DNA from 3 places in the Dactylosporangium sp. CA-139066 genome. Region 2 is predicted to be linked to each of the others. Evidence: riboswitches for the same ligand, from Rfam matches in the RefSeq annotation. Region 2 holds a riboswitch; each other region holds the start of a gene.

Region 1 (9,563 bases), 590 kb from region 2:
GCTGTCCATAATGGCCTTCGCGTCCTGGGCCGCCGCGTTCGCGCCCGCCGTCGGGGTGGCTGAGGCGCCGGCCTTGGCGAGCTTGAGCACCGGGGCGGGGTGTTCGGCCTCGGCGCCGGCGGCCGGCTCGTCGATCCAGCGCACTACGTCGCCGTCGGAGTACGTCTGCAGGGCCTTGAAGACGATCTGGTCGGTCTGCGGCAGCGGACCGAGGGAGACGTCGAACTCCTGGAACTGGTGCGGCTTGATCTCCGCCCCCGGGTCGGCGGTCCAGGTGATCTTCGACACGGCCTCGGTGACGTCGCCGTCGTCGGTCTGATCGGGGTGGCGAGCTTCGACGTCTCGGTGACCGCGGTCGACTATGCCGACTGGCCGGTGCTGGCCAAGCTCAGCGCGCTCGGCGTCCAGGCCCACATGGGCTACCTGTTCGGCCTGGCCAACCAGCTGTTGCTGGCCGCCCTCGCCCTCGGCCTGCTCTGCGTCATCACCTGGGGCTACCGGATGTGGTGGCAGCGCCGCCCGACCCGCATCGACCGCCGGGCCCCGGTCGGGCCGCCGCCCGCCCGCGGCGCCTGGCGGCGGCTGCGCCTGCCGCTGCTCGTCGCCGGCGTCGTGGTCACGGCCGCGATCGGCTGGGCACTGCCCACCTTCGGCGTGACCCTCGCGGCGTTCCTCGTGCTCGACGCGATCGCCGGCCTGATCCGGCGACGGCGCACACCGCCGGCGCCGACCTCACCCGCTCCGGCCGGCGCTTGAGCGCCGCCACCACACGGCGCCGGCGGCCACCACGACGAGCACCACGCCGCCGGCGACCGACCACAGCCACCCGGCCGACTCGCCGTCGCCGGCGGCCGGACCGGCCGTCGCGGTCACCGGCGGCCGGGACGGGGCGACGGGCGCCCCGGACGCGGCATTGGTGAACCCGAACTGGCCCTCGATCGGGTGGCCGTCGGCGGAGACGGTCCGCCAGGCGACCCGCACCGCCCCGGCCGGCAGCGGCTTCACCGCCTGAACGAGGGTCCGGTCGACGACGCGCGGCGCACCATCCACATAGGACTGTCCGTCCGCGCCCGTCACCACGATCGTGCTGAACTGCTGCTTGACGTTCTCGTTGAACGTGAGGGTCACCGCCGCGACGGCCACGGTGACGGTGGCACCGTCGGCCGGGTCGGTCCTGAGCAGCGTGGCGTGCGCCCATGCGGGCGTCGCCGGCAGGAGCGGGATCAGCACGGCCGCGGCGAGCAATGCACGGATGGTGGCAGACAGGCGCATGAGCCCATCGTGTACCGCACCCCCGCGGTCGATTCGCGTGGGGTCCACGGGAACTTTCGGCCCGCGGCCGCCGACTCTCATATGACCGTCCACATGCGACCGGAGGATGCTCGATGTCAAGGACCCTGCGAGCCCGCCTCCTCGCGGCCCTCGCCGGCGCTGCCGTTGCCCTCACCCTCTCCGCGTGCGGCTCCGCAGCCCCGCACGACGCCGGCGCACAGGCCACAGCACTGGTCATGAAGGACCCGTGGGTGAAGACCGCGGAGTCGGGCATGTCGGCCGCCTACGGCACCCTGGTGAACACCGGCGGCAAGGACGTCGTCGTGGTGTCGGCGACGTCGTCCGTGTCGCCGGTGATGGAGCTGCACGAGACCACCATGGTCGACGGGAAGATGGCCATGCAGCCGAAGGCGGGCGGGTTCACGATCCCGGCCGGCGGCAGCCACGAGTTCAAGCCCGGCGGCGACCACCTCATGCTCATGGACGTCAAGACTCCGGTGAAGCCGGGCGACGAGGTCACCATCACCCTCACCCTCAACGACGGCGGCACCATGCGGTTCACCGCGCTGGGCAAGGACTTCGCCGGCGGCAACGAGTCCTACCAGCCCGGCGCCGGCTGACATGACCGACCGCACACCCGCCCCGGTCAGCCGGCGGGCGCTGCTGGCCGGCGCCCTCACCGTCGGCGGCACCGCGGCCGTCGCCGCCTGCTCCGGCTCGGAACCGAAAGCGTCCACAGTGGACCTCGGAGCACAGATGGTGCCGTTCCACGGTGTCCATCAGGCCGGCATCGAAACACCCCCGCAGGCGCACGCCGCATTCGTCGCCCTGACCCTCAACACCGGCGTCGACCGCGCCGCGCTGCGCCGGCTCATGCGGCTGCTCACGGACGACGCCGCCCGGCTCACCCAAGGCACGCCGCCGCTCGCCGACGGCCAGCCCGAGCTCGCCGACATACCGGCCCGCCTCACCGTCACGTTCGGCTTCGGCCCGGCCCTGTTCGACGCCGCCGGCCGCACCGACCGGCGGCCGGAGACGCTGCAACCGCTGCCGCCCTTCGCCATCGACAAACTACAACCCCGATGGTGCGGCGGCGACCTGCTGCTGCAGATCTGCGCCGACGACCCGGTCACCGTCGCCCACGCCCAGCGGATGCTCGTCAAGGACGCCCGCGCCTTCGCCGCCGTCCGGTGGGTACAGCGCGGGTTCCGCCGCGGCCGCGGCATGCAGGACGACGGCGTCACCCAGCGCAACATCCTCGGCCAGGTCGACGGCACCGCCAACCCGCCGCCCGGCACCGGCGTCTTCGCCGGCGCCGTGTGGAGCGACGACGGCCCGGCCTGGCTGCACGGCGGCACCACCCTCGTGTTGCGCCGCATCCGCGCCGAGCTCGAGACCTGGGACGCCGCCGACACCGCCGGCAAGGAGTTCGCCGTCGGCCGCCGCCTCGCCGACGGTGCCCCGCTCACCGGCCGGCGCGAGCATGACCCCCTCGACCTGGCCGCGAAGACCGCGAACGGGTTTCCGGTCATCTCCGAGTTCTCCCACGCCGCCCGGGCCCACGTCCTCGACGACCGGCAGCGCATCTTCCGCCGCCCGTACAACTACGACGAACCCCCGGCCGCCGACGGCACCGCCGACGCCGGCCTGATCTTCGCCGCCTACCAGCGCGACATCGGCGCCCAGTTCCTGCCCATCCAGCGCAACCTCGCCGAGGCCGACCTGCTCAACGACTGGACCACGCCGATCGGCTCCGCCGTGTTCGCCGTCCCACCCGGCTGCGCGCCGGGCGGCTGGATCGGTCAGGGGCTCCTCGACTGAGCCGACGGACCACCGTGGTGTGCGGCCGGCGGATATCGTGCGCCGATGACGATCGCGTTGTCGCCCGTGCCGCCGACGCCCGGCTGGGCCCTGGTCGGCCTGGTCGTGGCCGTGTGCGTGGGGACGGCCGTGGGGCTCGGGGCGTACCGCCGCAATCGGCGCATCATGCGGCGCGGCGCGCGACTGCCCGCGCAGATCGTGGCGGCGGAGGCGGAGCAGACGCCAGGCCCGTACTCGGCGCGGCTGCGCAATGTGCGGCTGCGGCTGCGCTTCGAGGGCATCGAGGATCACGAGCTGGACTTCCTCGGCTACCGGCTGCGCGCCGACGACGCCGCGGCGCTCACGCCGGGCGCGACCGTGCAGGTGTGGGTGCTGCCCGAGGATTTGTCGGAGGTCCGCATCGCCCGTCCGGACGGCGTCGAGCGGATCCTGCCGTTCCAGTCCGCCCCGGAGGTTGCCGGCGAGTACCCCACCGGCGGCATCGACGGCCTCGGCACGCTGCTGGACCGGCCGAGCTGACCGCATGCGACCGATCCAGGAGGTCGTGGCGCGGATCCGGTACGACGCCGCGATCGACGCGAGCCGGTTCGTCATCGGCTACGAGGAGCGCGGCGCCGGCATCCGCGAGTCGCCGCTGCCCGCCTTCGTCGCCGGGTCGGACGTGCCGTGGCATCGCATCCGGTACGTCCGCGCCGGCGACACCGTCGTCTGGGACCGGCAGGCCCGCATCGACCTGGTCGGCGCCGACCTCGCGGCGCTGAGCCCGTCCGCACCTGAAACCACGCCGCCGCCGTTGGCCGGGGAGCCGGTGCAGGTCGCGGTGTACAACGTGCTCTCCGACGCCCACGACCGCCACCGCACCTACCCGCACCGGCGGTTCCCGGCCTGCGTCGAGCTGCTCGGCGGCCTCGGCGCCGACGTCATCGCGCTGCACGAGGTGACGCACGAGCTGTGGTCGGCGCTGCTCGCCGCGGACTGGGTGCGGTCGCGCTACCACGTCTCCGACGGCCCGGCACCGGACGCCGCCTACGGCACCGTCCTGCTGAGCCGCCGGCCGCTGCGCTTCGAGTCGCACCGGCGGCTCGTGGTCGGCGTCGACGGCCGGCGGGTCGCCTTCGCCGCCGCCCACCTGACGAGCAACCGCGCGCCGGACGCGCCGCGGCGCCGCGCCCGCGAGCTGCGGGTCCTCGACGAGCGGCTGTCCCGGCCCGACGTCGAGGACGCCGTGATCCTCGCCGACGTCAACTTCGGCGACGACACTCCGATCCCGATGCCCGGCCTCGTCGACGTGTGGCCGGCCCTGTACCCGTACGACCCGGGCTACACCTTCGACCCGGGCGCGAACCCCCTCGCGGCGATCGGCGACCCGAACGGCCGCCCGGGCCGCCTCGACCGGATCCTGCTGCGCGGCGAGCACCTGGTCCCGGTCGAGATCCAGCGCTTCGGCGACCGGCCGTTCGCCGTCGACGACCGCCCGCGGTACGTCTCCGACCACTTCGGCCTCACGGCGCTGCTGGTCACGGCTGGTACTTGAACCCGATCCCGCGCACGGTGAGCAGATGCCGCGGCGCGGCCGGGTCGGGCTCGATCTTGGAGCGGAGGCGCTTGATGTGCACGTTGAGGGTGTTGCTGTCCTCCTGGATGCCGTCCCAGACCGCCTCGATGAGCAGGCCGCGGCCGAGGGCCCGGCCCGGGTTGCGCACCAGCGTCTCCAGCAGCTGGAACTCCTTCAGGGTCAGCTCGAGCGGCTGCCCGGTGACGGTCGCGATGTGCGCCGCCGGGTCCAGCGCGACCGGCCCGGCAGTGATGACGTCTGACCGGCGGGCGCCGGCCGGGCTCGGGCAGCGGCGCAGCACCGCCCGGATGCGGGCGACGAGCTCGCTGATCCCGTACGGCTCGGCGACGTAGTCGTCGGCGCCGTGCTCCAGGGCCGCGACGATGTCGTCCTCGCCGCCGGCGCCGACGACGATGATGCCGGCCGTGGACCGGGCCCGCAGCGCCCGGCACAGCGCCGGGGCCGGCAGATCCGGGACGGCCGGATCGAGCAGGACCAGGTCCAGGCCGCCCGCCAGGATCTCGTCGAGGGCCTCGGCGGCGGTCGCGGCCGATCGGACGTCGAGGTTCTCGCGGCACAGCACCACCGCCAGGTGGTCGGCCTGGACGAGCAGCAGGCGGGTCACGGTCCAGGCGCCTCCCTCGCGGACGGTGCGCGGGCACGATCGCGCAGCGGCTCACGCTGCGCCACGCGTCCTGAGAGGACCCTGAACGTGGCGAGCGCGACACGCCGACACACCATCTGGTGTTTCGCTTTCTCGATGCCTCCCATATATGGTGTTGCCCGCAGCTGGTTCGCCCGTCCCGCCAGGACGGGCGTCGCAAGAGGGAACCCGGTGCAAGTCCGGGACTGCCCCGCAGCGGTGAGTGGGAACGAAAGCCGTCAACGAAGCACTGGGCCGCCCGGTCTGGGAAGCGACGGCCGGTAGGCGACCGAGCCCGGTCAGGCCCGCGAGTCCGAAGACCTGCCAGCGCGCCGCGCGCCCAACCGGGGTGTGTGGCGGTCGAAGGCTGCGCGGGACGGCCGACGCCAACGCCGATGACGGCCGTGCCGTCCTGCGGTGGCGTCGCCCCTGCGCCGTGACGAGGGGGACACACATGATGCAGGTGCGCAAACGCAACGGCGACCTGGAACCGGTCGACGTCAACAAGATCGTCAAGGCGGTCGAGCGGTGGGTCGGCGACCTCGACGAGGCCGACCCGCTGCGGGTCGCCACGAAGACGATCAGCGGACTGTACGACGGCGCGACGACCGCCGAGCTGGACCGGCTGTCGATCCAGACCGCGGCGGAGCTCATCGGCGAGGAGCCGCAGTACTCCCGCCTCGCCGCCCGGCTGCTGGCCGCGTTCGTGGACAAGGAGGTACGCGGGCAGGGCGTCGCCAGCTTCAGCCAGTCGATCCGCTACGGCCACCAGCTCGGGCTCATCGGCGACGAGACGGCCGCGTTCGTGGCCGCCAACGCGCGCAAGCTCGACGACGCCGTCGACCTCGACGGGGACCTGCGCTTCGAGTACTTCGGGCTGCGCACCGTCGCCGACCGCTACCTGCTGCGCCACCCCGAGACCCGGCTCGTCGTGGAGACGCCGCAGTACTGGCTGCTGCGCGTCGCCTGCGGACTGTCGCAGACGCCGGGCGAGGCGATCGGCTTCTACCGGCTCATGTCGTCGCTGGCGTACCTGCCCAGCTCCCCCACGCTGTTCAACTCCGGCACCCGGCACACCCAGATGTCCTCCTGCTTCCTCGTGGACTCCCCGCGCGACGAGCTCGACTCGATCTACGAGCGCTACCACCAGGTGGCGAAGCTGTCCAAGTTCTCCGGCGGCATCGGCATCGCCTGGTCGCGCATTCGCGGGCGGGGCGCGCTGATCCGCGGTACCAACGGGAAATCGAACGGCATCGTGCCCTTCCTGAAGACCCTGGACGCCGGCGTCGCCGCGGTGAACCAGGGCGGCCGGCGCAAGGGCGCGGCCTGCGTCTACCTCGAGCCGTGGCACCCGGACGTCGAGGAGTTCCTGGAGCTGCGCGACAACACCGGCGAGGACTCCCGCCGCGCGCACAACCTCAACCTGGCCAACTGGATCCCCGACGAGTTCATGCGCCGCGTCGAGGCCGACGCCGACTGGTCGCTCATCGACCCGTCCGACGCCCCGCACCTGCCCGACCTCTACGGCGACGCGTTCGACGAGGCGTACCGGGCGGCCGAGAAGCAGGCGGTGCGCACCGTCAAGGCCCGCGAGCTGTACGGCAAGATGATGCGCACCCTCGCCCAGACCGGCAACGGCTGGATGACGTTCAAGGACCGCTCCAACGCGCTGTCCAACCAGACCGGGGCGCCGGGCAACACCATCCACCTGTCCAACCTGTGCACCGAGATCCTCGAGGTCAACAGCGACGACGAGACCGCGGTGTGCAACCTCGGCTCGATCAACCTCGGCGCCCACGTCACCGCCGGCGGCGTCGACTGGCAACGGCTGCGCGACACCGTACGCACCGCCGTGGTGTTCCTCGACCGGGTCATCGACATCAACTACTACCCGTCGGCGCAGGCGGCCGCGTCCAACCCGCGCTGGCGCCCGGTCGGCCTCGGCCTGATGGGCCTGCAGGACGCGTTCTTCACGCTGCGCCTGCCGTTCGACTCCGCGGCCGCGCGCGAGCTGTCGACGCGGGTGCAGGAGGAGATCCTGCTGACCGCCCTGGAAACGTCGGCCGAGCTCGCCGAGCGCTTCGGCGCGCACCCCGCGTTCGCCGAGACCCGCGCGGCCGCCGGCGCGCTGCACCCCGACCTGTGGGGCGCCCCGGCCGAGGGCGAGCGCTGGTCCGCCCTGCGCGCCCGGATCGCCGCGACCGGGCTGCGCAACTCGCTGCTCGTCGCGATCGCCCCGACGGCCACCATCGCGTCCATCGCCGGCTGCTACGAGTGCATCGAGCCGCAGGTGTCCAACCTGTTCAAGCGCGAGACCATGTCCGGGGAGTTCCTGCAGATCAACGGGTACCTGGTCGGCGAGCTCAAGGCGCGCGGCCTGTGGACGGCGGCGGTCCGCGACCGGATCAAGCGCGCGGAGGGCTCCGTGCAGGACATCGCCGAGCTGCCGGCCGAGATCCGGCAGTTGTACCGCACAGCCTGGGAACTGCCGCAGCGAGCGCTCATCGACCTGGCCGCCGCGCGGGCCCCCTACATCGACCAGTCACAGTCGCTGAACCTGTTCCTGAGCGCCCCGACGATCGGCAAGCTGTCCTCGATGTACCTGCACGCCTGGAAGTCCGGCCTCAAGACCACCTACTACCTGCGCTCGCGCCCGGCCACCCGCATCCAGCAGGCGACCGTGCCCGTCACGCCGGCCGTGTCGCTGCTCACCCACTCGGTCGAGAACCCCGAGGTCTGCGAGGCGTGCCAGTGAGCCTCCTCGACCCCGGGCTGGACCTGACGCTGCGGCCGATGCGGTACCCCGCCTTCTTCGACCGCTTCAAGGACGCCATCAAGAACACGTGGACCGTCGAGGAGGTCGACCTGCACAGCGACCTGCCCGACCTCGCGCGGCTCACCCCCGCCGAGCGCCACCTCGTCTCGCGGCTGGTCGCGTTCTTCGCCACCGGCGACACCATCGTCGCCAACAACCTGGTGCTGAACCTGTACCAGCACGTGAACTCCCCCGAGGGCCGCCTCTACCTGTCGCGGCAGCTGTTCGAGGAGGCCGTGCACGTCCAGTTCTACCTGAACCTCCTCGACACCTACGTCCCCGACGAGGCCGAACGGTTCGCGGCGTTCGCCGCGGTGCAGAACATCCCGTCGATCGCGCGCAAGGCCGAGTTCTGCTTCCGCTGGATCGACTCGGTGTTCTCGCTGCGCCGCCTGGAGACCCGCGCCGACCGGCGGGCGTTCCTGCTCAACCTGATCTGCTTCGCCGCGTGCATCGAGGGCCTGTTCTTCTACGGCGCCTTCGCCTACGTGTACTACCTGCGCTCCCGCGGCCTGCTGCACGGCCTGGCCTCGGGCACCAACTGGGTGTTCCGCGACGAGTCGATGCACATGGCGTTCGCCTTCGAGGTCGTGGACACCGTCCGCGCCGAGGAGCCCGACCTGTTCGACGCCGACATGGAGCGGCAGGTCCGCGACATGCTCGCCGAGGCCGTCGAGTGTGAGGTGCAGTTCGCCGCCGACCTGCTCGAGCAGGGCATCTCCGGGCTGTCGCTCGCCGACATGCGCGAATACCTGCAGCACGTGGCCGACCGGCGCCTCGCCGTGCTGGGCATCGCCCCGATGTACGGCAGCCGCAACCCGTTCGCGTTCATGGAGCTGCAGGACGTCCAGGAGCTGTCGAACTTCTTCGAACGCCGGGTCTCGGCCTATCAGGTCGGCGTCACCGGCACGGTCACCTTCGACGACGACTTCTGACCAACGGTGACGGCCTTTCGCGACACATTGATCACCGCCATTCATTGTTGCCGGTGATACCGGAAGGGCGGGGCCGTTCGGAGGGGCTTCCGGAGGCGTCACGGCGTGCGAACACGGACGACGTGACCTCCGGGAGCTCCGCATTCGGCCTGCATATCGTGCTGCCGCCGATGACCGGGGCGACGGGTCTGGAGGACGGCGACGGAGGCGAGGACGAGGGCGCCGCCGATGAGCTGGAGCGTCGTGAGGGACTCACGCAGGATGAGTGCGGCGAGCGCGGTGGTGACGACGGGCTCGAAGGTGGAAAGAATGGCGGCCGTTGAGGGTCCGGTCCGTTTCAGGCCGGCGAAGAAGGCCAGCATCGCGGCGACGGTCGACACGATCGCTATACACGCGAGCCAGAACCATCCGGCGGGCCCGAAGCTCAGATCGACTCCGCCGGTCAGCCCGGCGCGTACCGCGAGCGTGCCCGCCGCACCGGCCATGACGAGTGTCGACAGGAGTACGGGAGACAGCCGGTCG
Region 2 (9,563 bases):
CGCGATGAAATGTACAGTTCGAAACGCTTCGAAGACCCGGAATGCGGCATCTGAACGGCGATGTGATGCCGGACGCGCCGGGCCCACAATGGCGTCGTGTCCGATCCCGAGCTCGCCGCGCTGCGCGACTCCATCCGCCGCCGCGGCCCGGCCGACGTGCCCGGCGCCGCCCGGGTGGTGGAGGACTACCTGGCGGCCGTCCTGCGCGACGCGGGCGCCCCGGACCACCCGTCCGCGCTGCGCTGGGCCCGCGACCGCCTGCGCCTGTTCATGGTCGTGAGCTGGGAGAACTGGTTCGGGGTGCTGGAGCGGCTGCCGCAGGAGTACCCGATGCTGCGCGACGAGTGGCGCGCCCTGCTCTCCGCCCCGTCCGAATTCGGCCCGGAGCACCTGGTCGCGTGGTGGTGGCTGCTGCAGCCGTCGATGTTCCAGCCGCTGATCGCCGGCCAGCTGCGCGAGATGAGCACGCCCCTGCGCGACGGGATCGCCGGCATCCTCAAGGACGGCGGCGCGTTCGACGACCGCCTGGTCGACTGGACCTCGTTCGGCGCCGCGGCGTAGCGCGGGGCCTGGTGTGGGACCGTCGCGTGACCGACCGTGAAACGCTGATCGAGGCGCTGCACGCGCGGGTGGCCCGGCTGGCGGAGACCGGCGACGCCGACGCCGTTCAGGGCGGCGCCGCGCTGGCCGAGGCCGACGCCCTGCGGGAATGCGCCATGGACGCCGACGGCGGCATCGACCTCGAGAGCGCCTACGCCCTGGCCCGGCTGTACTGGGCCCGGGTGATCTCCACCCCGCGGCCGCGGGAACCGGAGTTCCAGGCCGCGGTCAGCTATTTCGAGGGCATCGGCCGGGTCGCGCCGGACGCGGTACCGCCGCAGATCACCGCGTACCTGTCCTCGCTGGACGCGATCGTCGGTCGCGGGCGGGCCTTCCAGGACCGGTTCGCGCAGACCGGCGATGCCGCCGACGTCGAGGCCGCGGTGGTGAACTTCCGCCGGGCCGTGGCCGTGTCCGGCGACGACCGGAGGGCGGCGCTGACGCGGATCGCGCTGGCGAATGCGCTGCGGGCCTGGTACGAGGCCGACCCGGACCCGGACCTGCTCGACGAGTGCCTGCAGATCAGCCGGGATGTGGTCGCCGAGCCGGCCGGCGAGCCCGAGGAACGGGCGATGCAGCTCGGCATGCTGGCCACGGCCCTGCGGATCCGCTTCGAGCACGGCGGCCCGATCGAAGACATCGACGAGGCCATTGGCCACGCGCGGACCGCCGCCGATCTGCCGGGCCGGGCGGTACCGCAGCGGGCCGACGGGCTCAGCGATCTCGGCGGCCTGATCTTCGCGCGGTTCGATCGGACTGGAGCTCCCGAAGACCTGGACGACGCCCTGAACGCGGTCCGCGGCGCGATCGTCCTGACCCGGCGCGTGGGCCGACGTGTTCGAGTCGCGGTTCGCGAGCACCGGCGCGCTCGACGACCTCGGTACCGCGGTGGCCGCGGCCCGGGTCGCCGCCGGCGACCGCGCGGCCGGTGCCGATCTGGGCGAACAGCGCCGCGCGGTGCGGCTGGCCCGGCTGCTCCTCGCGTGGTGCCAGCGGATCGGCGCGGCGCCGGAGATGCTGGCCGAGTCCGAACGGATCATCCGGTCCCGGCTGGCGGACGCCGAGCCGGCCGGCGCGGAGCGCGCCGGATTGACCAGCGAACTGGCGGACCTGATGCGGGTCCGGTATGACACGTCGGGCCGCATCGCCGACCTCGACGAGGCCATCGCGCTGGGCCGCGAGGCCGTGGCGCTCCGGCCGAGCGCCGACGGCCGCTCGTACTGCCTGGCCGTGCTGAGCATGAGCCTGCGGATGCGGTTCGCGTACCACGGCGCGCCGGAGGACCTGGAGGCGGCCGTCGAAGCCGGCCGGCGAGCGGTAACCGAGTCCGAGGCGGCGGGCGAACCGCCCGAGCGGCGCAGCGAACGCCGGGCCGCGCTCGCCGAGGCCCTCGCCGAGCGCGCGGCCGAACTGGACCGCCCGGCCGATCTCGACGAGGCGATCGACCAACTCCGCGACGCGCTGCGGGATCAACCGGCGACCCACGTCGACCGGCTGGTGCTGCTGTCGAACCTGGGCGGCAAGCTCATGCAGCGGTACCGGCGGCGCGGCGACGAGCGCGACGCGGATGACGCGGTCGCCACGCTGCGGACCGGCCTGGCCGCGGCGGCGGGCTCGGCCTGGTGGGCCGGCCTGGCCCTGAACCTGGCCTTCGCGCTGATCATGCGGGACCCGACCGCCACCAACCCCGCCCTCGACGAGGCGATCGGTCTCGCCGGTCAGGCTGCGGACCGGTTGGCCGCCGATCATCCCCAGCGCGCGCCGGCCCTGCGTGATCACGCGGCGTTCCTCATGCTGCGCTATGCACGGGATGCCCGCGGCGACGATCAGGCATCCGCGCTGGAACGCCTGCGTGAGGCATCGGCGCTGCCCGGTGCCAGCCCGCGCCAGCGGCTGCAGGCCGCCGTCGTCGCCGGGGACATCGCCCACGCCCGCGGCGAAGGGCCGGACGCGGCGGCGCTGCTGGCCCGCGCCGTCGCCGAGCTCCCTCTGGTCGCCTGGGTCGGCCTGGACCGGCGGGTCCAGGAGCGCCACCTGGCCACCGAGGCCGTCGGCGTCGCCGGACACGCCGCAGCCGCCCAGGTCGAGGCGGGCGACGCGGCGGCGTCCGTCACCGTGCTCGAACAGGGCCGGGCGGTGCTGTGGACCCACCAGCTGCACCGCCGTTCGGACCTCGGCCGGCTGCGCGAGGAGGCGCCGGACCTGGCGGACCGCCTGGACCGGGTCCGCCGCCACCTCGATGCACGGGGCGGCGGGGACCGCTCGGCGGGGTGACCGCCGTGCTGCCTGCAGCAGCTGCGGGCAGTCAGGTGCGCTGCCCCCAGCGGTCGTCGTGGCGGGCCAGCTCCAGCGGGCGGCGGCGGCGCCAGCCGTGGCGCTCCAGGTCCGGGACCTCCTGCAGGCGGGCGACCGGGCCGACGCAGAGCCAGGCCACCGGGCGGATGCCGGCCGGGATGCCGAGCAGGTCGCGCAGGAAGTCCTCGCGGTAGAACGAGACCCAGCCCACGCCCAGGTGCTCGGCGGTGGCGGCCAGCCACAGGTTCTGCACGGCCAGGCAGACGGAGTACAGCCCGGCGTCGGCGATCGCGTGGCGGCCCAGGACCGCGGGTCCGCCGCGTTGCGGGTCGTACGTGACCACGATCGACAGCGTCGACTCCAGCACGCCGTCGATCTTGATTCGGGCGAAGCGGGCGGCCGCGTCGGGGTCCAGCGTGGCGGCGAAGACGTCGCGTTCGTCGCGGACGTGGGCATGGAAGGCCCCGCGCAGCGCCGGGTCCCGCACGACGACGAAGTCCCACGGCTGCGACAGGCCGACGCTCGGGGCGGCGTGCGCGGCGGTCAGGATCCGATCGAGGACGGCGTCCGGGATCGGCTCGCCGGTGAACTCGCCGCGCACGTCGCGCCGGCGGTGGATGATCTCGTACAGGTCGTGCGTCATGGGCAGGCTCCCGCTGCGATCATGCCCCGGCGCACGCCGGGGCCACCACGCGAGGCCGGTCTTCGGACTCCCGGATCGTCACCTCACCGCCCGCCTTCCCAGCCGGTATGGCCAGTGGCTCACGCAAACACGTGGTGGGCGGCAGCTCCCCGGTCACCGCGGCGGGCCCGTGCCGGACTTGCACCGGCTTCCCGATTCTCCCCGCCGTCGCCGCCGGGGCACCTCGCAACAGTTCGTGCCGAACGGCAGGCTACCCGGCGCGCCGGCCGAGCGTGTCCAGAGGGCCTGGCCTCAGCCGGCCAGTGGCAGGTCGGCGACCGTCGTCCAGGAGTCCGGCGCGGCGCGGCCCCGGATCAGGCGGGCCGAGGCGACCTCGAACGGGACCGGCAGCATCGGCTCGATCGCGGCCTGCGCGGCGCGCATCAGGTCGACGGGCGCGCTGTCGCCGACCGTCAGGTGCGGAATCACCTCGGCATGCTGCCCGCCGTACGGCGGATAGTCCGGGAACCGCGCCCAGACGGCGGCGGTCAGCGCCCGGAACCCGTCGGCCGGCTCCGGGGCCAGCCACAGCACGCGATCGCCGAACCAGCGGGCGGCGGTCAGCGCGGCGCTGAACCGCGGCACCGAGGCGACGGCGGCGGCCAGCTCCGCCAGCGCGGCGGCGTCGAGCGCGTCCGCCGGCACGAACGGGAACAGGACTGTCACGTGCGCGCCGACGCCCCAGCCCGCGGCCGGGTCATAGGCGGCCCGGAACCGGCCGACGAGCGGCTCGACCGCCTCGACGGCGACGATGACCGCGGTCTGCTCGGTGCCATGTGTCATGCGCGCCCCCGAAGGCGAATGTGGCTGACCCGTTCCAACGATCGTGACAGCGAAGGTCCACCGGCAACAACCGCGACCTGTCGATCGCGCTGACGGGCGCCGGCCCGGATGGAACGGGATGGAACGCCGCTTCCCAAGAGGTCCGGCCCCGGGTACCGGATGCGGCAACGGCGGGACGCGTGCACCCGACCGCCTCGGGCGGCCCGGCGGGGCCGGGCCTCTCAGCGCTGCGACCTGCACGACAGGTCGCGCGCCCACGGCGCCGGACCGGCCCTGGCGTACAGGGGCGGCAATCGGTCGACCGGTCGGTAACGCAGCGCGAGATCGGCCCGGCGGGCTCCGGTCATCTAAGGAGTTTTGCCCGATTTGCCGTCACTGTGCGCGACAATGATCCGGTGGAGCGAGCGGACATGGCGCCGAAGCCCGGCGCAAGCACGACGGCGCACGTCGGCCGGCAGCCGATCTACGACCGCGACGGCGCCGTCGTCGGCTACGAGCTGCTGTTCCGGGCCGGGACCGACGCGAGCGTCGCCGACCGTACGGACGAGCACGCCACCGCCCGGGTGCTCGTGGCGGCGTTCACCGAGTTCGGGCTGGAGGAGCTGACCGGCGGGCGGGTGTGCTTCCTCAACGTCACGCGGGCGTTCCTGACCGGGATGCTGCCGCTGCCGTTCGACTACAGCCAGGCCGTGCTCGAGGTGCCGAGCCTGTCGGAGGTCGACGACGACCTCGTGGCCGGCATCACCGTGCTGTCCGAGCGCGGCTTCACCATCGCCCTGGACCACTTCGTCGTCGACGACCCGCGCGAGGTGCTGCTGCCGCTGGTGAGCTACGTGAAGATCGACATGCGGGCCGCCGACGAGGCCGGCGTCCGCGCGGCCGTCGAGCAGTGCCGCCGGCACAAGCACGTCCAGCTCGTGGCGGTACGCCTGGAAAGCACCGAGGCCCTGCGCCTGGCGTTCGAGGTCGGCTTCGACCTCTTCCAGGGCCACATCCTGGGCCGCCCGCACGTTGACTCCACGGTGGCGCTCACGCCCGGCCGCCTGGCCCGGCTGCGGGTCCTGGCCGCGCTGTCGGCCGACGACATCGACATCGACGAGGTCATCGCGCAGGTCAGCCAGGACGCGGGCCTGAGCATGCGCCTGCTGCGGGCCACCAACGCGGCGGCGTTCGGCCTGTCCCGCACGGTCTCCTCGATCCGCGAGGGCATCGTCGCCATGGGCCTCAACCGGCTGCGCCAGTGGGTCACGCTCATGCTCGTGTCGGACCTGACGACCGCCGACCACGAGCAGCTCGTGCGCATCCTGGTCCGGGCCCGGCTGTGCCAGCTGCTGGCGGGGTCGGCGGAGTACCCGGAGGCGGCCGGCCAGGCCGACGCGGCGTACCTCGGCGGCCTGCTCTCGGCCACCGCCGACCACTTCGGCGTCGACGTGTCCCGGGTCATGTCGGGCCTGCCGCTGAGCCCGCCGCTGCGCTCGGCGCTGCAGTCCGGCGACGGCCCCCTCGGCGGCGTGCTGGCCGCCGCCCGCGCCTACACCGACCCCGACGCCCCGAGCTTCCCGCAGGACCCGCACGGCGGCCCGGGCGCGGTGGTCGGGGCGTACCTGTCGGCGCTGCGCTGGACGATCGGCGTGCTCGGCGAGCTCGGCCCGGAGGTGCCGGACCGGGCCGAGGAGCGCCTGCACGCCCTCGCCGCCGTCGGCGGTTAAGGCTGTACGGCCGGCCGGACCGCGGCCATCAGGGCCCGCGCGAGGCGGGGCTCGGTCAGCGCGGCGGTGCTGTCGACATACTGGTCCACGGCGCCGACGGGCGGCAGGGCGGCCACCTCGGGGTCGGCCACCTCGGCCAGCAGCGCCTCGGCGAAGCGGCCCGCGCCGATCACGGGGTAGGGCCGGTCGAAGTACGGGCGGCGGGTGGCGTCGACCGGCGGGGCGAGGCCGAGCCGGTTCTGCCACTCGCCCGCGAGCTCGTACGCGTCGCACAGCGCCGCCTGCCGCGCGCCGGCGTGCTCGGCCGCGAGGGCCGTGCGGCAGCCCTCGGCGATGCCGGCCGCCTCGGGCAGGGTGCGGAAGGCGGTGCCGAGCCATTTGCTGTACACCGGGAAGCGCCCGGCCAGCAGCAGGCTCAGCCGCATCACCTCGCGGACCAGCCGCCCCGCGACCACCCGGCTCCCGGCGTCGTCGCCCGCCTCGGCGGCCCGCCCGACGAACGCCTCCTCCTCGCCGATGCGCAGCCACTGGCAGGCCAGGATGTACCGCCAGACGTCGTCCGGATACCGGGCGAGCGCGGCTCGCAGCGCGCTCAGCTCGCCGATCCCGTCGTGGTACACCGCCCCGCCGGTCGCCTCGGCCAGCCGCTGCCCCGGCGTGGCCAGCCAGTCGAACACCGTGACGCCGCCGCGCCCGTCGAACCCGAGCTGCCGCTGCGACCAGGTCCCGACGTCGGTGACGACCACGCGGTGCGCGACCGGCCCGTCGGTGTACGCCATGGAGCGCACCCGCGCCCCCGGCGGCTCGAAGTGCGTCGGCCACCCGCGGAACCGCTTCGGCAGCCGCTGCGACAGCAGCGCATCGATCGCCGCGCCGTGCTGTTGCGCGTCGGTGGGGGACAGGAACAGCTCGAGCCGCGGCCCCCAGTCGTGGTCGACCGACCGCTCGCCGTCGAACCCGAGCACCTCGGACCCCGGCCCGACCCGCGCGGCCGCGTGCCGCAGCCCCGGGAACGCGCCGTCGAGCAGCGGCCGTACCGCTTCGGCGTAGAACGCCCGGCACAGCTCCAGCCCCGGCAGGAACGCGGCCCCCGTGTCGTTCATGCTCCGTTTTCCTCTGTTCGTGTTTCCTCCGTTCGTGATCCGGCAACCTTCCGGCGGCATCACACGGACGATGCGACACAGCGGACGGTACCGCCATCAGCGATCACGACGGAGTTGCCACCTCCAGAAACAGTTAACAAACCTTGACATTAGCCGGGGCGACCATTCTCATCGATGTATGCGTGGGTGGAGAGGTCTGGCGGTCGGCGCCGGGTGCGTGACGGCCGCCGTGGTGGCGATTTCCGCGATGGTGCTGCCGGCCAGCGCCGGCACGAACCCGGTCGGCGATCCGGGGTTCGAGTCCGGCCTGTCCGGGTGGTCGTGCAGCGGCACGACGAGCGCCGCGACGGGCACGGTCCACTCCGGGACGTACGCGCTGAAGGCGACGCCCAGCGCCGGTGACACGGCCCAGTGCACCCAGTCCGTACCGGTCTCGCCGAACACGACGTACACGCTGACGGCTTGGGTGAACGGCAGTTACGTGTACGTCGGGGCCTCCGGCGCGAGCATCTGGACCCCGTCCACGGGCGGGGCGTTCCAGCAGCTCGCGACGTCCTTCACGACATCATCCACGACCACGAGCGTGACGGTGTTCGTGCACGGGTGGTACGGGCAGCCGACGTACTACGCCGACGACTTCGTCCTGACGGCCGGCTCGGGCGGCGGCACGACGGCGCCGCCCACTTCCACGCCGCCGACCTCCGCTCCGGCCAGCCCGTCGCCGACGAAGAGCCCGTCGCCGACAACGAGCCCCTCGCCGACGAAGAGCCCGTCGCCGACCGGTGGCACGGGCCCCGGCGCGAGCCTCGCGGCCTGCGCGTTCTGGTCAACCGTCACCCCGCCGGCCCGGGTCATCGGGCCGAGCCACAACTCGGTGAGCCAGGGGCCGCTGATCAGCCTGAGCGGCCGGCTTCCCGCACCGTCGACGGTCACCGGTGCGCTCAGCGGCTCCAGCGTGACGATCACGTTCAGCCGGGTGACGGGCGCCGCGGCGTACCGGGTGTGGCGCAACAGCCAGTCGATCGGCTGGGTCGACGACTGGGGCCAGGCGACGCTGTCCGTGACCGACACCGCACCGTGCCGCAACGCGCACTACACGGTCGCGGCACTGCGCTCCGACGGGAGCGACGCCTCCACCGGCGCGCTGTCCCAGCCGTACATCCTCGCCGACAGCGGGGCCGTCCAGCCGTACGCCATTCCCGCCGGAACCCGGTTCGAGTACGAGATCACGTCGTACAACGACCTCGGCCAGACGGCGAGCGGCATCAACACGGCGCTGGGCATCTGCGCGGTCGACACCCGGTACATCCCGTGGGGAACCCGCTTCAAGGTGGACGGGTACGGCTACTGCTACGCGGCCGACATCGGCACCTGGATCCAGGGCCAGATCGTGGACGTGTGGCTCCCCGGCGCCGAGGCCGACAGCTGGGGCGTGCAGAAGCGGACGATCACCATCCAGTAGTTCGGGTGGACGGCGCTGTAGGGCCGCCGGGGGTACCATCGGCGGGTTCGTGCAGACAGCGACGAGGGAAGCGCCGTGCGGTTCGGGGTCTTGGGGCCGTTGCTGGTGCTGCGCGACGGCGAGCCGGTCGCGCTCGGCGCCCCCAAGCAGCGCACGCTGCTGGCGCTGCTGCTCCTGCGCCCCAACCGGCCGGTCACGACCGACTGGCTCGTCGACGCCCTGTGGGACGGCGCGCCGCCGCCCGGCGCGCCCGTGACGCTGCGGACCTACGTCGCCGGCCTGCGCCGCGCCCTCGAACCCGGCCGCGGTCCGCGCTCGCCGGGCCGGGTCGTGCGCTCCCACGACGGCGGCTACGAGCTGTGTGTCCCGCCCGAGGCGATCGACGCCGAACGGTTCACCGCCCTCGCCGCCGACGGTGCGCGGGCGCTCGCCGGCGGCGATCCCGGCACGGCCGAGCGGTGCTACGCCGAGGCCCTGGCCCTGTGGCGCGGCGACCTGCCGGTCGCCGACCTCGCCGCCGTCCGCCCCGACGTCGCCCGCCTCACCGAGGCCCGGCTCGGCGCGCAGGAGGGCCGGCTCACCGCCGGGGTGGCCGCCGGGCGCCACGACGCGGTGCTGCCGGACCTGCGGCGCCTGGTTGACCGGCACCCGGCCCGGGAGGCGGCGCGCGAGCAGCTCATGCTCGCCCTGTACCGCGCCGGCCGGGCGACCGAGGCGCTCGCCGCGTTCGACGCCGGCCGCCGGCTGCTCGCGGACGAATTCGGCGTCGAGCCCGGCCCGGGACTGCGCGAGCTGCACCGGCGCATCCTCACCCACACCGTCACGGGCCCCGCCGTCCCCGCCGTGGACCGCCCGGCGCCGCTGGTCGGCCGGGACGCCGAGCTGGCCCGGCTGGCGGAACTGCTGGCGGCGGCGGGGCGCGACGGCGG
Region 3 (9,563 bases), 4.5 Mb from region 2:
GGCCTGGAGAGCATCACCTCCCGGTTCGAGAACTTCCTCGGCTCGGGCTTCCTGAACGACAACGAGATCAACGACGCCAGCGCGTGAGCGGTCCGGAGCGGAGCGGATGGGCCGCTCAGCAGTGGACCCAGGGTGTGAGCCGTCACCGCAGCGAAGCGGAGCTGACGGTGATCATCTCCTCTCGGGGCGGTGAGATTGCGCTCACGGCGCCGGTCGGCGGCATGGCTGCTGACCGGCGCCGTGGCGTGTCTACGCCATGTGTCAAGCCTTTTCACCGGCAGAATTCGGCGGCGCGCCGGCCGGAAACGCCGGAGACTGCATCGTCATGAGCCTCGACGACGACTGGCACTACCTGCCGACCCGCACCCGGGCCGGCGCGCTGCAACGCGGCCTCGGCCGGGGTGCCGTGCGCGCCAGACAGGACCCGGCCGCGCCGGAGCTCGTGTACGCCTGCATCCGCCGCGACCACCGCTGGCTGCCGCTGGACGACCGGGGCGTCTACCTGGCCCGGCTCGTGCGCGACCTCGACCTGCCGACCGGCCCGATCGTGTCACGCCTCTACACCGCCACCGACGAGACCGGCGAGTTCTCCCACGTCCTGCGGGTCGCGGAGGCGCTCGGGCGGGCCGGGTCCGACGGGATCATCGAGAGCCTGCGGCGGTACGTCCACATCGGCCCCTATTGGCGCGAAACCCTCGGCGCCCTCGCCGCCGCCTGGCCCGCGAACTGGTGGGACGACCTCCTGCCGGTCGCCGCCGACCGCCTGGCCAGCGGCGAACGCCCCCGGCACCTGCCGCCCGGCGCCCCGTGGACCGGCTGGGCCGAGCGCGACGAGCGCATCCGCGCCGCCCTCGCCGCCGGCCCGGAGGAGGTCCGCGGCCTCGGCGAGCTGCTCGAGGAGGCCGACGGCCGGCGCGAGGCGGCCTACGAGTGCCTGGCCGGCCCGGCCGCCGAGGCGCTGCCCGCGGCGCGTCGCGTCGCCGCCGACCCCGGCTCCGGCCCGTACTGGGAGAGCCTCTGCGTGCTGGCCGAGCACGGCGACGAGTCCGACGGCCCGGCGCTGCTGGCCGGCCTCGAGTGGCTCGACCGGCGCCCCGACGACATGTGCGGCTACGACCGGATCGTCGACGGCCTCGCCCGCGTCGGCGGGGACGCCGCGCACCAGGCGCTGCCGAAGATCCGTTCGCTGTGGTTCAGCCCGCACTCGTACGAGCGGGCCGCCTACCTGCGCGCCCGCCTCAACCTGGAGCCGGCCGCGTGCGCCGGCGCGCTCACCGAGGGGCTGTGGGACTGCGAGGCCGGCGTGCGCCTGCTGGCCGTGCGCCATGTGCCGCTGGACGCGAAGCTGGAGCGGCGCGTGGAGTACCTGCGCGACGACCCGATCGAGACGGCCGAGGTCCGCCTGGCCGCCGCCGAGCGGCTGGACCTGGAAGCGGCCCTGTCAGGCGGCTGACACATCGGCGCAAGCGAGCGCCAAGTGTCTGCCAAGTTCGATGCGCGATCCTTTCTTCAGCACCACTTGAAGGGATCGCCGAGATCCTTGAACCACGTACCTCGAGAATTGATCTCGATCTACATATAGATGAGCCAGACCGGCGGCACCCCTCCCTCGTGCCGCCGGTCTTCTCGTCTGCGTTCTTCTGCTTCATCCCTCGAAGAGCAGGAACAGCCCCACCACGGTGTACGCCACCATCAGCCCCAGCAGCGGCAGCTGCCCGGTCGTGGCGCGGGCGCGGGGGAACAGCCGCAGCGCGCGGTCGTGCGCGAGGACCGTGCCCAGCAGGTGGCCGAGGACGATCACGGTCACCTGCAGGTTGGCGACCCCGGTGGGCGTGATGATGCCGCTGTACACCCGGAAGTCCCCGTCGCCGAACAGCAGTGCGACGGTCCGCTGGCCCTCCAGGACGAACAGCGACCAGTAGTGCGCCACGACGTAGCCGACCGCGATCGGCACGATCGAGTGCGCGAGCTCGCCCGGCGTGCGCTCGGCCGAGGCGCGGCCCCGGCGCCCGGCCGCGCGGGTGGCGGCCAGGTACGCGGCGGCGACCGCGCCGATCACGACCAGCAGCCCGATCGTGCCGGTCAGCGGCGCCGGCAGCCCGTTCTCCTGCACGAAGCGCAGCCAGAACGGCGCGCCGGACAGGGCGTCGTAGAACGTCGAGCCGAGCAGCACCGCGACGACGGCGGTCAGCCCCGGCGCGCACTTCAGCCCGGCGATGCCGTCGAGCGGGTTGCGCCACGCCAGCGTGCCGTCGCCGCGCCGGCCGATGACGGCGAGCCGCCCGACGAGGTCGCTGAGCGTCTCGAACGCGTCGCCGCGGTCGAACCACGCCGGGCCGTAGACCAGGCCGGCGGCGAGCATGGCGGCGGCGTACACCGCGAGCCACACCCCGAGCACCGGCAGCGTGGCCCGGTCGGGCGCGACGAGCTCCAGCCACGCGAACGCGAACAGGCCGACGGCGGCGGGCCAGTAGCCGACGGCCGGCGCAAGCGCCCGGCCGCCGCCCCGGCGGACCAGCGCGACGATCGTGCGCAGCGGGTTCAGGGCCCGCCAGACCGGCCCGAACAGCAGCGACAGCGGCACGAGCCCGACCCAGAACAGCACGAAGACCAGGCCGGCGGCCGGGTTGTCCTCGTTGTCGGGCTGGAAGAACTGCACCAGCAGTACCGCGGCGAGGCCGAGACCGACGATCCGCAGCGGCCAGGCGAGCGCCGAGTCCGACCGGTCCAGCCACGCCGGCGCCGGTCGTCCGGCGTCGGGGTCGAGGCGCGGCTCGCGCCAGGCCACGCCCAGCACGACGAACGACACGATCAGCGCGAGGCCGGCCCCCACGGCCAGCTGGGCCGGGGTCAGCGGCAGGTCCTGCCGCCCGCCGACCCCGTGGGCGAGCACGATCGGCGCGTCCACCTAGCGCACCACGAGCTGGAAGAGCACGAGGTGCGACTTGTGCGTCTCGACCTCAAACAGCCCGGTCCGGTCGGCGGTCAGCGTGAGCGACGCCGGCTCGCCGGCCTTGAGCGCCAGCTCCTTGTCGTAGCCGTGCACGTGCAGCTCGTCGGCCTCGTCGCTGGTCACGGTGATGCTGATGACCTCGCCCCGGCCCACCTCGACCCGCCCGGTCGGCGGGCTGGCGCGGCGCTTGACGATCATGTAGCTGACCGCCTTGTTCACCGCCTTGCCGGTGGGACTCGGCTCGGCCGTCGGTGACGGCAGCGTCTTCGTCGGCGTCTGGTCCGCGTTCGCCGGCGTCTGGTTCGTGGCGGCCGGGGGAGCGGCGGCGGGCGCCGGCTCGTCACCACAGGCGGCGGCGAGCGCGAGCAGCGCGGCGAGCGCGAGGCCGGCGGCGGTCGGTCGGGCGTTCGGCACGAGGGCGTCTCCCGTTGCGGGCTTGGGGGTTCGTTAGGGCTGTGAATTTAGCGTCTTGAAGCGCACTAAGGAACCCGTCATCATGGGTCGATGCGTTTGCCGGTACGCGTAGCCGCGGCCCTGCTCGTCGTGGCCGCCGCCGTTGTGCTGCCGGCGACCCCCGCCGCGGCCCACGGTCAGCTCGCCATGTCCGACCCGGTCGCCGACAGCACGGTCGCCCAGCCGCGCCCGGAGGTGACGCTGTACTTCACGGAGACCCCGGCGTCGTACGCCTGGTTCACGGTCACGACCCCGTCCGGCCGCCGCGTCGAGTCGGCCTGGCGCACCGGCGAGCCGAAGCGCCTGGACAAGCCGGTCACGGAGTACTACCTGACGGACGGCAAGTTCGAGCCCCGCGTGTTCAACACCGGCTACCCGGCGATCGTCGGCGTCTCACACTGGCCGGAGCAGGGCGCGTACACGGTGCTGTACCAGTCGGTAGCCTCGGACGGCGAGGCGGTCAAGGGCACCCTGAAGTTCACGTACTCGGGCCCGACCACGCCGCCGCCGGCCGGCTGGACCGCCCCGACGGCCGGCCCGCCGGACGCCCTGACCCACCCCCAGGCCACCCAGAGCCAGACCCCGGGCCTGTTCTCGGACGTCGGCAGCGCCCCCGCCGCGGCGCCGCCGCCCCCTTCCTCCCCGCCGACCCCGTTCGTGCTCACGGACTGGCTGATCCCGGCGCTGATCGTGGCGGCGGTCGGCTTCATGGTGGTCGCCGCGGCGCGTCGCACCCCGGTCCCGGTGTCCCGCAAACGCCGCCGCGCCTGACCAGGACGTTCGCGCCCCGCTGCCCCGCTGCTCGGGCCGGACGACGCCGGTCCCGTCGCGTGCCTTTCGGCGCCGACCCGAAAAATCCAGCCACTCCGTGGCCGGATTTTTCGGACATTTCATGATTTAGCGGGGCGCGCGGGCCCTCCACGCATTGAAGATCAGCTCCGAGCGCCTGGCGTGTGACCGTGAAGCGGACTGCGGCGAGCCGGGTGAATTGCGCATATACGAAATATCCGATATGTCGTGGCGCGGAGCGCCCGACATATCGGGGTCAGGGTGTCGGCGAAGCGGACGGGGAGCCGCACGTGGCCTGGATGCGCCGCGTCAGACGGTCGGCGAAAGCCGGGTCGCTCACCACGCGGCGCTGCAACTCGTCCACCTGGGCGTCGGTCAGGTCCGTGTAGATGGGGCGCGAGGCGTACGCGGAGGCCATCGCGTTCGGGTCCGTGTAGACCTGGGACTGCACCGAGCACAGATGCGCCGCCGTCGCGTCCAGGAAGATCGTCTCGCGGCGCTCCTGGGGCGGCGGGCCGGACGACGTGGCGGCGGGGGCCTTGATCTCCTGCGGGGTGGTGTCCGAGGACTTCCCACACGCGGAAGCGCCCGCCAGCAGGGCGAACGCGGTCACCGTGAGCACGGCACGGTTGCGGAACATCGGAAGCATGCCTCTCTGCCGGGCGGGGGCGGACCGGCCGGTGAAGCCGGCCCGCCGGACCCGCGTTACGCGACGACGAGGGTGAGGTCGTTGGTGTCGGTGGTGGTGCCGTACGCGAGCTTGACCGTCAGCCTGTAGGTGCCCGTGGCCACGGCCGAGGCGTCGAACTTCACGGCGGCGTAGTCGTCGGTGCCGACGGCGAGGCCGGCGCCCTTGTTCAGGGCGGTGTAGGCGCGGCCGGCGGGGTACGACACGACCAGGCCGGCGGGGCCACCCGAGACCGTGATGCGCAGGTCGTCGACGCCGGCGCGGCGCGACTGGAAGACGAGCTGCTGCCAGACCGGGGTGGCCTTGGGGACGGTGACGGTGGCCGTCTTCTGCACCACGGCGTCGCCGGTGACCGCCACGACCGGGAGGGTCGCCGTCACGGAGCCGGTGTGTGCGGTACCCGTGCACGACGTCGCGCCGTCGGCCCTGGTCGTGTACGAGTAGTCGAGCTTCAGCGGCACCAGCGCGAGCAGCGTCGAGGAGTTGAGGGCCACGTTGAAGGCGGCGTAGTCCAGGTGGCCGGCCTGGAGGGAGTCGCCCTTCGACAGCGACGAGTAGGCCGCGGTGTTCGTCGGGTACTTCACCGTGACGCCGGGGCCGGTGGCCGTCACCTTGACGTTGCAGATGTCGTCGGTGGCGGCCCACATGGTGCTCACCCAGCCCGTCTGGCCCGGCAGCATCGGGGCGAGGACCGGCACGACCAGGCCGAAGTCCGGGGTCGTCGCCGCGCAGGCCGGTGCCGCCGCGGGGACGATGGCGGCCGCGCCCGCGGCGCACGCGAGGGCGATGGAGGCTGAACGGCGCATCGGAGGGGTCCTTCCCGGGGTGTCTCGGTGTCGGTCTGCCTGATCGGCGGTGCGGCGGCGGTGTTGAGCTAGCCGGTGAGCGTGATCCAGGTGTCGTACTGGTGCACCGCGATTCCCGCGAACGCCGGGTACCGCTGCGCCGCCGTGTCCACCGCGGCCAGCGTCCGGTGCAGCTGGGTGGCTGAGTCGCCGTGGAAGCTGCAGTACCCGCAGTCGCGAAGCGGCTGCGTCTCCGCGCCCAGCCGCACGGGCTTGGCGACCCGCCCGGCCCGGCGCAGCAGGTCGTCGGCGACGCCGAGCATCGAGTTGCTGCCGGTGGCGGTGTTGCGGTAGCTCATCACCGTGATGCCGTCGACCCGGTCGAGGACCGCGTCGGCGAGGTTGCCGCCGCCGGGCGTGGGCACGGTCGGCAGCCAGAACGGGACGTCCAGCTCCACCGGCAGGTCCGTGGCCGCGTTCGTTTCGTCCAGGAGCGCGAGGAACCGGGGTACGAGTGCCGCCTGCTCCTGGGTCCATGAGGGAAGCAGGTACGGCTCCACGTCCAGGTGCAGGCCGCGGAACAGGCCCGTGGCCGCGGCGCCCCGCGCCCAGGCCAGCGCCGTCGCGTGGTCCGTGGTCCAGGCGGGATCGCCGCCGAGCGCGTCGAGCACGATCCCGGCGGCCTCGCACAGCCGTTGCAGCTCCCGCAGGCGGGTGAGCTCGGCCGGGCCGGCCTCGGGGTCGTAGTACGCGAACAGGGCCCGCACGCCGTTGGCCGCCGCCCAGTCCACGACCGGCCGCGGCTCGTCCTGCCGCCACAGCCACATCGCGCGCGTGCCCGGCGGCGCCACCGACGTCTCCGGCGCGAGCGGCGGCAGGCGCAGCGGGGTCGCGGCGATCAGGGCGATCGCCACGAGCACCACGCAGAGCCCGAGCTGCGCGGCCGAGTCCAGCCAACGCCGCATGTCCGGCCCATCGGCAGGCCGTGGACGATCGTGAGGGTCACACCGCGTCACGTTGACGGCCCCGGGGCCGGTGGGACACGATGGCCGGAAGCGGTATGCGGAGGAACCCGGTGCGAAACCGGGACGGTCCCGCCACTGTGACCGGGGAGCCGTCCCTCAGCGCACGGGCCACGGCCAGCTCATTCGATGTGATGGGTCGGCTGGAAGGCCGAGGTGGCGGCGGCGATCCGGGAGTCAGGAGACTCCGGCCGCTGCTGCTCCAGCCGTTTCGCGGGCGCGGACCCGCCGAAGGGAAGTGTGCCCGTGACGCCGCCGTATCCGTTCTCGGCCGTGGTCGGCCTGGCCGACCTGCGCCTGGCCCTGTTGCTCACGGCCGTGTCGCCGGCCATCGGTGGGGTCCTCGTGCGGGGCGAGAAGGGCACCGCCAAGTCCACGGTCGTGCGCGCCCTGGCCGCGCTGCTGCCCGAGGTCGAGGTCGTCTCCGGCTGCCGCTTCGCCTGCGACCCGGCCGCGCCCGACGCCGAATGCCCCGACGGGCCGCACACGCCCGGCGCCGGCTTCGAGCGGCGCCGCTCCGCCCTCGTCGAGCTGCCGGTCGGCGCCACCGAGGACCGCGTCGTCGGCACGCTCGACCTGCAGCGGGCCCTCGGCGACGGGGTCAAGGCCTACGAGCCGGGCCTGCTGGCCGCCGCCCACCGCGGCGTGCTGTACGTCGACGAGGTCAACCTCCTGCCCGACCACCTCGTCGACCTGCTCCTCGACGCCGCCGCGATGGGCCGCGCCCACGTCGAGCGCGACGGCGTGTCGGTCAAGCACGCCGCCCGGTTCCTGCTCGTCGGCACGATGAACCCGGAGGAGGGTGAGCCGCGCCCGCAGCTCGTCGACCGGTTCGGGCTCGTCGTCGGCGTCGCCGCGCCGCAGGAGGCCGCGCCGCGGGCCGAGGTCGTGCGCCGCCGCCTCGCCTACGAGGCCGATCCCGCCGCCTTCGCCGCGCGCTACGTCGAGGCCGACGCCGCGCTCGCGACGCGCATCGCCGCCGCCCGGTCCCGCCTCGGCGGGGTCGCGCTGCCGGACCGGGAGCTGGACCGGATCGCGCGGATCTGCCTGGCGTACCGCGTGGACGGGCTCCGCGCCGACATCGTCGTCGCCCGGACGGCGGTCGCGCTGGCGGCGTGGCACGGGCGGACGGTGGTGACGAAGGACGACGTGCGGGACGCGGCGCGGCTCGCGCTGCCGCACCGCCGGCGCCGCGATCCGCTCGACCCGCCGGGCGCCGACCGCGACCGCCTGGAGGAGGTCCTGGAGCAGGAGGCCGGCCCCGACACCGACGACGACGATCCGAACGACGATGACCCGGACGGCGGCGGCCCCGACGGCGGCGGCCCGGAGGGCGGCGGCCCCGACGGCGGCGGCGACGATGGCGGCCCCGGCCCGGACGATGGCGACGGCGGCCCCGACGCGAACGACGCCGGCCCCGGCCCGGACCGGGGCGCCGACGACAGCACCCCCGGCCCCCGCTCGCCCGACCGTGACGCACGCTTCGAACCACAAAAAGCGGACGAATCCGATGTATCCGACTCATCGGTTATGAGCCAGGAGCTGGCGTTCGCCGGGTTGCCGTACAAACCGAAGCTCCTCAGCATCGCCGGGCGCGCCAACCGGCAGGCGGGCTCGCACGCCGGACGGCGCTCGCCCGCGCTCTCGCGGCACGGCCGCGTCGTGCGCTCCCGCGCCCCGCTCGGCGGCAAGCTCACCAGCCTGCACGTCCCCGACACCGTGCGCGCCGCCGCGCTGCGGGGGGCGCGCCGGGCCGAGGCCCGCGACGTCCGCGAGGCGGTCAAGGTCGGCCGCGAGGCCAACCTGGTCCTGTTCGTCGTGGACGCGTCCGGCTCCATGGCCGCCCGCCAGCGGATGAGCGTGGTGAAGACCGCGATCCTGTCGCTGCTGCGCGACGCGTACCAGCGGCGGGACAAGGTCGGGATGATCGCGTTCCGCGGGCACGATGCCGCGCTCGTCCTGGAGCCCACCGCCAGCCACGAAGTGGGCGTGCTGCGCCTCGCGGAGCTGCGCACCGGGGGCCGCACGCCGCTGGCCGCCGGGCTGCGCCAGGCCGCGCGCACGCTGCACGGCGAGCGCCGCCGCGACGCCCGCCGGCGGCCGCTGCTCGTGGTCGTGACCGACGGGCGGTCCACGAGCGGGCCCGACCCGCTGAGCGTGGTGCCGCTGCTGTCCGGCGTACCGGCCGTGGTCGTCGACTGCGAGTCCGGCCCGATCCGCCTCGGCCTCGCGCGCCGCCTCGCCGCCGCGCTCGAGGCGTCCTGCATTCCGCTGACGAGCCTGGGAGCCTGAGTTGCCGCAGGGAAAAGTCGAGAACGTGCCCGACGACGGGCTCACCACGCGCCAGCGCCGCCGGCAGCACGTGCTTGCCGTACACACCGGGCAGGGCAAGGGAAAGTCGACCGCCGCGTTCGGGATGGCGCTGCGCGCGTGGAGCGCCGGCTGGTCCATCGCCGTGTTCCAGTTCGTGAAGAGCCCGAAGTGGAAGGTCGGCGAGGAGACCGCGCTGCGCGCCCTCGGCGAGACCGGCCAGGGCGGCTCCGTCGTGTGGCACAAGATGGGCGAGGGCTGGTCCTGGATCCAGCGCCCCGGCGCCGAGCGCGACCACGCCGCCGAGGCCGCCGAGGGCTGGGCCCAGATCAAGCGCGACCTGGCCGCCGAGGCGTACCGGTTCTACGTGCTGGACGAGTTCACGTACCCGATCAAGTGGGGCTGGGTCGACATCGCCGACGTCGTGGAGACGCTGCGCGAGCGCCCCGGCAACCAGCACGTCGTCGTCACCGGTCGCGACGCCCACCCCGACCTGCTCGACCTCGCCGACCTCGTCACCGACATGACGAAGATCAAGCATCCGATGGACGCCGGGCGAAAAG

Evidence for each region. A riboswitch is a leader RNA that binds a small molecule or an ion and turns the genes downstream of it on or off. The one in region 2 is predicted to bind cobalamin.
Region 1: another riboswitch for cobalamin. It lies ahead of ACQEVU_RS18730 (ribonucleoside-diphosphate reductase subunit alpha); the one in region 2 lies ahead of bluB (5,6-dimethylbenzimidazole synthase).
Region 3: another riboswitch for cobalamin. It lies ahead of ACQEVU_RS36770 (VWA domain-containing protein); the one in region 2 lies ahead of bluB (5,6-dimethylbenzimidazole synthase).

The regions. Positions count from the first base shown of each region.
Region 1 covers NZ_JBNJNH010000001.1:4,095,623-4,105,185, reverse strand. The annotation lists partial or broken gene ACQEVU_RS18770 (DUF1775 domain-containing protein) at 1-297, opposite strand, end outside; gene ACQEVU_RS18765 (PepSY domain-containing protein) at 325-756, shown strand; gene ACQEVU_RS18760 (copper resistance CopC family protein) at 733-1,272, opposite strand; gene ACQEVU_RS18755 (copper chaperone PCu(A)C) at 1,386-1,892, shown strand; gene ACQEVU_RS18750 (Dyp-type peroxidase) at 1,894-3,093, shown strand; gene ACQEVU_RS18745 (hypothetical protein) at 3,139-3,612, shown strand; gene ACQEVU_RS18740 (RNA repair domain-containing protein) at 3,617-4,627, shown strand; gene ACQEVU_RS18735 (response regulator transcription factor) at 4,611-5,273, opposite strand; cobalamin riboswitch at 5,422-5,634, shown strand; gene ACQEVU_RS18730 (ribonucleoside-diphosphate reductase subunit alpha) at 5,746-8,046, shown strand; gene ACQEVU_RS18725 (ribonucleotide-diphosphate reductase subunit beta) at 8,037-9,041, shown strand; gene ACQEVU_RS18720 (DMT family transporter) at 9,140-9,563, opposite strand, start outside.
Region 2 covers NZ_JBNJNH010000001.1:3,507,524-3,517,086, forward strand. The annotation lists gene ACQEVU_RS15975 (hypothetical protein) at 97-561, shown strand; gene ACQEVU_RS15980 (hypothetical protein) at 1,435-2,874, shown strand; gene bluB (5,6-dimethylbenzimidazole synthase) at 2,906-3,538, opposite strand; cobalamin riboswitch at 3,575-3,779, opposite strand; gene ACQEVU_RS15990 (2'-5' RNA ligase family protein) at 3,830-4,360, opposite strand; gene ACQEVU_RS15995 (EAL and HDOD domain-containing protein) at 4,756-6,069, shown strand; gene ACQEVU_RS16000 (DUF4037 domain-containing protein) at 6,066-7,172, opposite strand; gene ACQEVU_RS16005 (carbohydrate binding domain-containing protein) at 7,351-8,634, shown strand; gene ACQEVU_RS16010 (BTAD domain-containing putative transcriptional regulator) at 8,710-9,563, shown strand, end outside.
Region 3 covers NZ_JBNJNH010000001.1:8,049,163-8,058,725, reverse strand. The annotation lists gene ACQEVU_RS36810 (hypothetical protein) at 1-87, shown strand, start outside; gene ACQEVU_RS36805 (hypothetical protein) at 326-1,453, shown strand; gene ACQEVU_RS36800 (hypothetical protein) at 1,646-2,908, opposite strand; gene ACQEVU_RS36795 (hypothetical protein) at 2,909-3,367, opposite strand; gene ACQEVU_RS36790 (copper resistance CopC family protein) at 3,458-4,177, shown strand; gene ACQEVU_RS36785 (hypothetical protein) at 4,452-4,835, opposite strand; gene ACQEVU_RS36780 (hypothetical protein) at 4,901-5,689, opposite strand; gene ACQEVU_RS36775 (hypothetical protein) at 5,758-6,633, opposite strand; cobalamin riboswitch at 6,734-6,878, shown strand; gene ACQEVU_RS36770 (VWA domain-containing protein) at 6,937-8,982, shown strand; gene cobO (cob(I)yrinic acid a,c-diamide adenosyltransferase) at 8,984-9,563, shown strand, end outside.